DNA from 2 places in the Pseudocitrobacter sp. CD920760 genome. Region 2 is predicted to be linked to the other one. Evidence: predicted binding sites of a transcription regulator. Region 2 holds the regulator's gene; the other holds the start of a gene.
What was found. Region 2 encodes Fur, which represses iron uptake genes when iron is present. Its sites were predicted from a motif close to ATAATAATGAGAACNACTATCAA; they were not measured.
Positions count from the first base shown of each region.

Region 1: efeU (iron uptake transporter permease EfeU) is a predicted target of Fur. The motif match lies at 2,114-2,136, and genes of this name have one in related genera.

Region 1 is NZ_CM173490.1:2,084,276-2,088,705, forward strand. It holds gene putA (trifunctional transcriptional regulator/proline dehydrogenase/L-glutamate gamma-semialdehyde dehydrogenase) at 1-13, opposite strand, end outside; gene putP (sodium/proline symporter PutP) at 432-1,940, shown strand; gene efeU (iron uptake transporter permease EfeU) at 2,187-3,020, shown strand; gene efeO (iron uptake system protein EfeO) at 3,056-4,171, shown strand; gene efeB (iron uptake transporter deferrochelatase/peroxidase subunit) at 4,177-4,430, shown strand, end outside.
Region 2 is NZ_CM173490.1:1,555,010-1,559,439, reverse strand. It holds gene ybfF (esterase) at 171-935, shown strand; gene ybfE (LexA regulated protein) at 1,065-1,358, shown strand; gene fldA (flavodoxin FldA) at 1,509-2,039, shown strand; gene fur (ferric iron uptake transcriptional regulator) at 2,322-2,774, shown strand; gene chiQ (ChiQ/YbfN family lipoprotein) at 2,888-3,220, opposite strand; gene chiP (chitoporin ChiP) at 3,272-4,430, opposite strand, start outside.

The DNA of each region.
Region 1 (4,430 bases), 530 kb from region 2:
TGGTGGTGCCCATGCCATCTACTCCTGTTGTTTTGTCGTCATATTTTCGGCGTAGCAAGAATATCTACTATGTTGCAACTTTGTGCAACCGTGTTAAATGTGACATCAATTGCAACCTGAGAAATGAATTTATTGTTAAAAGAAAAACTGATGGTATGGAATGTAACCGATGTATCTGAAAGCTTGATTTTGAGGGCTAGTTAACAGTTCTAAATGGTGCAACCCTAAAAAGCGTGAGGGAGTGCAACCTATAGGAAAATGGTATTACGACAGGGATGCATTCGATGTGAATGCAGTGTTAAATCATTTGTGAAAAATCTTCGCTTCCGTCAGGATACGGTCGCCTGAATAACAGAACAGGCCTTTACCTCGTTCCGGTAAGGGAATAACGACAAGTCGGATGTTGTCGACGAATAAATCTGGAGAGTTTAATGAATATAAGCACACCGATGCTGGTGACTTTTTTTGTCTATATCTTTGGCATGATATTAATTGGGTTTTTCGCCTGGCGATCGACGAAAAACTTCGATGATTATATCCTCGGGGGACGAAGTCTTGGGCCATTTGTGACGGCGCTTTCTGCGGGCGCGTCGGATATGAGTGGTTGGCTGCTGATGGGCCTGCCGGGGGCAATTTTTATCGCCGGTATCTCGGAAAGCTGGATTGCTATCGGCCTGACCGTGGGCGCGTGGATCAACTGGAAGCTGGTGGCGGGGCGTTTACGTGTACACACCGAAGCCAACAATAATGCGCTGACGCTGCCGGACTACTTCACCGGGCGCTTTGAAGATAAGAGCCGCGTACTGCGCATTATCTCTGCGCTGGTGATTCTGCTGTTCTTCACCATCTATTGTGCGTCAGGCATTGTGGCCGGGGCGCGTCTGTTCGAAAGCACCTTCGGCATGAGTTATGAAACGGCGCTGTGGGCCGGTGCCGCCGCGACCATCATTTACACCTTTATCGGCGGCTTCCTGGCGGTTAGCTGGACCGACACCGTGCAGGCCAGCCTGATGATTTTCGCGCTGATTCTGACGCCGGTGATGGTTATCCTCGCCGTGGGCGGCCTGGATGATTCGATGGAGGTTATCAAGCAAAAGAGCATTGAGAACATCGATATGCTCAAAGGGCTGAACTTCGTCGCCATTATTTCCCTGATGGGCTGGGGGCTTGGTTACTTCGGTCAGCCGCACATTCTGGCGCGTTTCATGGCGGCAGATTCCCACCACAGCATCGTGCATGCGCGTCGTATCAGTATGACCTGGATGATCCTGTGTCTGGCGGGTGCGGTCGCGGTTGGCTTCTTTGGTATCGCCTACTTCCAGAATAACCCGGCGGTTGCGGGCCCGGTAAGTCAGAACGCCGAACGCGTGTTTATCGAACTGGCGCAAATCCTGTTTAACCCGTGGATTGCCGGTATTCTGCTTTCTGCGATTCTGGCCGCGGTGATGTCAACCCTGAGCTGTCAGCTGCTGGTGTGCTCCAGCGCGATTACGGAAGACCTGTACAAAGCGTTTCTGCGTAAAAACGCCAGCCAGAAAGAGCTGGTGTGGGTAGGGCGTTTGATGGTGCTGGTGGTGGCGCTGGTGGCGATTGCGCTGGCGGCAAACCCGGAAAACCGCGTACTTGGTCTGGTGAGTTACGCCTGGGCAGGCTTTGGTGCGGCGTTTGGCCCGGTGGTACTGTTCTCGGTACTGTGGTCACGTATGACGCGTAACGGCGCGCTGGCGGGGATGATTATCGGTGCGGTAACCGTGATCGTCTGGAAGCACTTCGAGCTGCTGGGCCTGTACGAAATCATTCCGGGCTTCATTTTCGGTAGCCTGGGGATTGTTATCTTCAGCCTGCTGGACAAAGCACCGTCAGCGGCGATGCGTAAACGCTTCGAAGAAGCGGACGCACATTACCATTCTGCACCGCCGTCGCGTTTACAGGCGGAGTAAACACGTTGCCGGATGCGCTGCGCTTATCCGGCCTACAGGAGAATTTGTAGGCCGGATAAGGCGTTAGCCGCATCCGGCATTTTATCATCCGAATTTTCCCGCCTGCACATCTTACTGCTTTTACATTTGCTTATCATTTCCGACATATTTCACTTGAATTTCGTCTTTGCGTAATGATAATCGCTATCACTCACATTTACTTTTCTTTGCATGTGTTGACTGCGATTCACATTTAAGGACGTTCGCATGTTTGTGCCTTTTTTGATTATGCTGCGCGAAGGATTAGAAGCCGCGCTGATTGTTAGCCTTATCGCCAGCTATTTGAAACGCACACAGCGTGGTGGCTTGATAGGCGTGATGTGGATTGGCGTATTCCTGGCTGCGGCGCTCTGCCTTGGGCTGGGTATCTTTATCAACGAAACCACCGGTGAGTTCCCGCAAAAAGAACAGGAGCTGTTTGAAGGTATCGTGGCGGTTATCGCCGTCGTCATCCTGACCTGGATGGTGTTCTGGATGCGCAAAGTATCGCGCAACGTAAAACAGCAGCTGGAACAGGCGGTGGATAACGCGCTGGCGCGGGGCAATCACCACGGCTGGGCGCTGGTGATGATGGTCTTTTTCGCCGTGGCGCGTGAAGGGCTGGAATCGGTGTTCTTTCTACTGGCGGCATTCCAGCAGGATCTCGGTATCTGGCCACCGCTTGGCGCAGTCCTCGGGCTGGCGACAGCCGTCGTGCTGGGCTTCCTGCTCTACTGGGGCGGCATTCGTCTGAATCTCGGCGCGTTCTTCAAATGGACCAGCCTGTTTATTTTGCTGGTCGCTGCGGGGCTTGCCGCCGGGGCAATTCGCGCGTTCCACGAAGCCGGGCTGTGGAACCACTTCCAGGATGTCGCGTTTGATTTCAGCGGCACGCTCACCACCCACTCACTGTTTGGCACGTTGATGGAAGGTATTTTTGGCTACCAGGAAGCGCCAAGCGTCAGTGAAGTGGCGGTCTGGTTACTCTATTTACTGCCTGCGCTGGCGCTCTTTTTCTGGCCAGCGCGCGCGCCGAATGCAGCATCACGTATCGCCCCGTAAGGCAAATGGCTTTTACTCATTGAAAGGGATGGACCATGAACACTATTTTTCGCCGTAGCGTGCTCGCCGCGCTGTGCTCTTTCGCATTCTCTGCGCAGGCTGCTGACATTCCGAAGGTCAATGTCACGGTAAACGACAAACAGTGTGAGCCGATGACGCTCACCGTCAATGCAGGTAAAACACAATTTATCATTCAGAACCATAGCCAGAAGGCGCTGGAGTGGGAGATCCTCAAGGGCGTGATGGTGGTGGAAGAGCGTGAAAATATCGCGCCGGGCTTTACGCAAAAAATGACCGCCAACCTGCAACCGGGTGAATATGAGATGACCTGCGGTCTGCTGACCAACCCGAAAGGCAAGCTGATTGTTAAAGGTGAAGCCACGAAGGATGCGGCGAAAGCGGATGCGGTTTTAAGCCTGGGCGAGGCGATTACCGCTTATAAAACCTATGTCACCGCACAAACGGCAGAGCTGGTAAAAGCCACTAAAGCCTTTACCGATGCGGTGAAAGCGGGGGATATCGAAAAAGCGAAATCCCTGTACGCACCTACGCGTCAGTACTACGAACGTATTGAACCTATTGCAGAGCTGTTCTCTGATCTCGATGGCAGCATTGATGCTCGTGAAGATGACTATGAGCAGAAGGCCGCTGACCCGAAATTCACCGGCTTCCACCGTCTTGAGAAGGCTCTCTTTGGCGACAACAGCACCAAAGGAATGGATAAGTATGCCGAACAGCTTTACAGCGATGTGGTTGACCTGCAAAAACGTATTGCGGAATTGGCCTTCCCGCCGTCGAAAGTGGTGGGCGGTGCAGCCGGGCTGATTGAAGAAGTGGCCGCCAGCAAAATCAGCGGCGAGGAAGATCGCTACAGTCATACCGACCTGTGGGATTTCCAGGCCAACATCGATGGCGCGCAGAAGATTGTTGACCTGCTACGTCCGCAACTGCAAAAAGAGAACAGTGCGCTGCTGGCGAAGGTGGATGCCAACTTTAAGAAAGTCGATGCGATCCTCGCGAAATACCGCACCAAAGACGGTTTTGAGACCTACGACAAACTGACCGATGCGGATCGCAACGCGCTGAAGGGGCCAATCACCACTCTGGCGGAAGATTTAGCGCAGCTGCGCGGGATTCTGGGTCTGGATTAAGCATCATGGCAGAGCAACATAAAACCGGCGTGAATGAACCTTCACGCCGTCGCTGGCTGAAGGGCGTAGGCGCGCTTGCGCTGGCGGCGGGTTGCCCGGTGGCGCACGGTGCGAAAGCCGTTGCGCCAGCGGTGACCGGGCGCGATGAGAAACAGCCTTTTTACGGGGTGCATCAGGCGGGCGTGCTGACGCCACAGCAGGCATCGATGATGCTGGTGGCGTTTGATGTGCTGGCCTCCGATCGCGCCGATCTGCAACG
Region 2 (4,430 bases):
ATTATTTTTTCTGAATACAAGTTGCTGGGATTATATGTTCAAAACCCAACAGCGGATAGCGTCATACCAGGATAGCGGCAAAAATGGGATAAAAATCGTATCTTGCCCCTGAACGTGAGAATGTCCAACATAATACCCTAACCCGACAGAGCGAAAAAAAGAACTTTGCTATGAAATTGAATACCCGAGCGCAATCTGCACAAAACCTGCACAATAATTCCCCCATTCTGCTCGTTCACGGCCTTTTCGGCAGCCTGGACAACCTTGGCGTACTGGCGCGCGACCTGGTGACCGACCACGATATCCTGCAAGTGGATATGCGTAATCACGGTCTTTCTCCGCGAGCGGATGAGATGAACTACCCGGCGATGGCCCAGGATCTGCTGGATACCCTCGACGCCCACAACATCGAGAAAGCCACGGTGATTGGTCACTCGATGGGCGGCAAAGCGGTGATGGCCCTGACCGCGCTAGCCCCGGAACGCATCGATAATCTGGTCGCTATTGATATCGCGCCGGTGGATTATCATGTGCGTCGCCACGATGAGATTTTTGCGGCGATTAACGCAGTCACCAACGCAGGTGTCTCCTCACGCCAGCAGGCCGCAACCGTGATGCGCGAATTTTTAGCCGAAGAAGGTGTGATTCAGTTTCTGCTGAAGTCGTTTGTTGACGGCGAGTGGCGCTTTAACGTACCGGTGCTGTGGGATCAGTACCCGCACATCGTCGGCTGGGAGACGATTCCGGCGTGGGATCATCCGGCACTGTTTATCCCCGGCGGAAATTCGCCTTATGTTACCGAAACTTACCGTAACGACCTGCTCTCGCAATTCCCACAGGCGCGTGCGCACGTCATTGCAGGCGCTGGCCACTGGGTGCATGCGGAAAAACCGGACGCGGTGCTGCGCGCCATCCGCCGATATTTAGCAGACTGATTAAAAACTCAACGACCGCGCGCCATTATGGCCGTGGTCGTTGGCGTGTCGGTTGCACTGATGTATGATTGCGCGCTGTCTGCACCGGGCGTTTCCCGGTAGCTTGTTTCCCCGAAGTCACTCTGAATCATGGCAAAAGAACAAACGGACCGAACGACAATTGATTTGTTCGCAAATGAGCGTCGGCCGGGAAGACCCAAAACCAATCCGCTTTCGCGTGACGAACAGCTGCGCATCAATAAGCGTAATCAATTAAAACGCGATAAAGTTCGCGGTTTGAAGCGCGTCGAGCTGAAACTCAATAACGATGCGGTAGATGCCCTGAACGAACTGGCAACCGCGCGCGATATGAGTCGCAGTGAGCTTATCGAAGAGATTCTGATGAGCCAGTTAGCCCTGCTTCGCGCGCAGGAAAAGCTCTGAAAATTTCATAAAATCCCGCTTTCATGTAGCAGAGTGTGCAGTCCGGTACGATTGCTGATTCCGCACCCTTCTCTGTTCTGCTATGATTGCCCTTATCTGTGGGCAATACGCCACCACCATATCATTAAGTTTCAAGAGGTTATTTAACTCATGGCAATCGTTGGCATTTTCTTTGGTAGCGACACCGGCAATACCGAAAATATTGCAAAAATGATTCAGAAACAGCTTGGTAAAGACGTTGCCGACGTGCATGACATTGCCAAGAGCAGCAAAGAAGACCTGGCTGCATTCGACATTCTGCTGCTGGGTATCCCTACCTGGTACTACGGTGAAGCCCAGTGCGACTGGGACGATTTCTTCCCGACGCTGGAAGAAGTTGATTTCAATGGCAAACTGGTTGCACTGTTCGGCTGCGGCGACCAGGAAGACTATGCGGAATACTTCTGTGATGCGCTGGGCACTATCCGCGACATCATCGAACCGCGCGGTGCGACCATCGTCGGCCACTGGCCAACAGCGGGTTACCACTTCGAAGCCTCTAAAGGCCTGGCCGATGACGACCACTTCGTAGGTCTGGCTATTGATGAAGATCGTCAGCCGGAACTGACCGCTGAACGTGTAGAAAAATGGGTAAAACAGATTTCTGAAGAGCTGCATCTGGAAGAGATCAAAAACGCCTGATTCTTGATGCGGCGTGACTTTTCAAATCACGCCGCATTAATAGGTAGAAGCAATCAAAATAATAGCTACAATTTTTTAACTTTTGAGCGTAAATCTGTACAATATCTTCTGAATTTAGCGAGTTTGCTGGTCAAGCCTCGTTTTCGAAATCTTTATTCGCCCAGGTCTTGCTGTTTTCATTTAGAAGGCGTCATTCTATAATGAGACGCATTACACTCGGTGCACTCTCTGTGATACTTCCGCGTTTGGAAGTCAATCGTTTAGCAACAGGACAGATTCCGCATGACTGACAACAATACCGCATTAAAGAAGGCTGGCCTGAAAGTCACACTTCCCCGGTTAAAGATCCTGGAAGTGCTTCAGGAACCAGACAATCACCATGTCAGCGCGGAAGACTTATACAAACGCCTGATCGACATGGGTGAAGAGATTGGTCTGGCGACCGTCTACCGCGTTCTGAACCAGTTTGATGACGCGGGCATTGTCACGCGCCATAATTTTGAAGGTGGCAAGTCCGTTTTCGAACTGACTCAACAACACCATCACGATCACCTGATCTGCCTCGACTGCGGCAAGGTTATCGAATTCAGCGATGATTCCATCGAAGCTCGTCAGCGTGAAATTGCCGCGAAACACGGTATCCGCTTAACCAACCACAGCCTGTACCTGTATGGTCACTGTGCTGAGGGCGACTGCCGCGAAGATGAACACGCGCACGATGGCGTAGAGAAGTAATTTCTTCGAGATTCTGAAAAGCCAACCTTCGGGTTGGCTTTTTTATTGCCTCTGTAAAGACAAAAAAAGCCGGAGACGCTTTAGGTCCCCGGCTCTGTGCAGGCCTTATTGTCTTACTTTGTCGTGTTATTACTGCGAATTTCCTGCCAGATTAACCCGCAATCTTTCTTCACGGCCTGATCGTTACCGGTTTTTCTCGCCAGAATGCACGCCTGATAATCGCTTACCCGCACGGTCTCCTGATTGGCAAACTGCTGGTGCGCCTTCTCCTGCTTCAGCACGTTCAGCACCTGCTGGCAGGCTTCGATTTTTTCCGGCGAGCCTTCTGCGGTGTTGATACAGGCGCTATAGGCATCTTTTAAACGCGTATCTTCTTTTGGTGCTTCAGACTGAGCGCAGCCCGCCAGCGCCGCGACCAGCGCAGCAATCATCACTGTTTTTTTCATGTTATTAGCCTTATACGACACGGCGGGCTCTGCGGCCCGCCTGAATACTTATCAGAAGATGGTGAACGGTGCGATAACCATAAATTTCACGTCACGTTCATCCTGGAAGATGTTGCCGTAACCACCGCTCCAGCTCGGGATATCCGAGTGGTTGTCGTACTGGGTGAAGTGCAGTTTTAACAGAGTACCTTTCGCGCGGCCTTCCTGTACGGTGTATGCCACATCGAAGCTGTAAGAAGACTCTTCGATAGTTTTGTTTTTGTCGTAGTACGCGTCCGGGTTGATCTGCCAGGTAGACGGTTTGGCATCCCAGGCGTAGACGTATGATGCACCTACAGCCCAGCCCGGCAGGTTCCAGTTCTTCAGGTCATACATCGCACCGAAGAACACCGCTTTTTCGCCGTTGGCGTTGAAGTCAGAACGGTTATCCCACCACACATCGAGGCGACCGTTAGAGGAGGCGTAGGTTGGCGTCATACGCTGCAGGAAGTAGCCCTGCTGGCCTTCAGCCTTAACCCAGGTCCCTTCCAGACGCAGGTCAACCTGCCCCACTTTGTAACCGAAGGTCAGCGCCTGCAACCACGCGGTGCCGTCATAAATATCGTTTACGGTGCGGTCATCCACTTTATCGCGGGTACCGTAGAACTGATAGCTGGTAGACAGCGGGCTACCGGCGATATCAAATTTGTAGCTGGCTTTGGCAAAGTACTGATCGACATAGCCTTCCGCCTGACCAAATGCCGCTTCCAGTACCAGGTCATTTTTGAAGTCATATTTCATACCGATGGAGTGCAGATAATCGACTTTCGTGCGCTTATCGTTCTGGTAGAAATTATCCATTTCGATATGCCATGGGGCCTTATATTCATTGGTCCACATGTAGGAGAAGCTCAGCGCGCCAGCATCGCCGTAATCAAAGTTCGCGCCCGCTTCTGCACCCTGATAGGTGCCTGGCATAAAGCTCCAGTGCGGCGCTAACAACGTTTGGCCGGTTGGCTGAATATAACCACCACGCGCCCAAACCGGGCCATACTTAAATTTCGCAGCGGCTTTATAAAGGCTCACACCGCTTTTATCGCCGGAGTAATCTTCCGAGTAGCCTTTATTTTTAGACGAGAACGCAATTTCGTTCGGGTGACCACTTTCTGAGGATTCTGCCATTTCGATAGCGGTAAACGCCGCAATATCGAGGCCGAACATATCAGCAGCA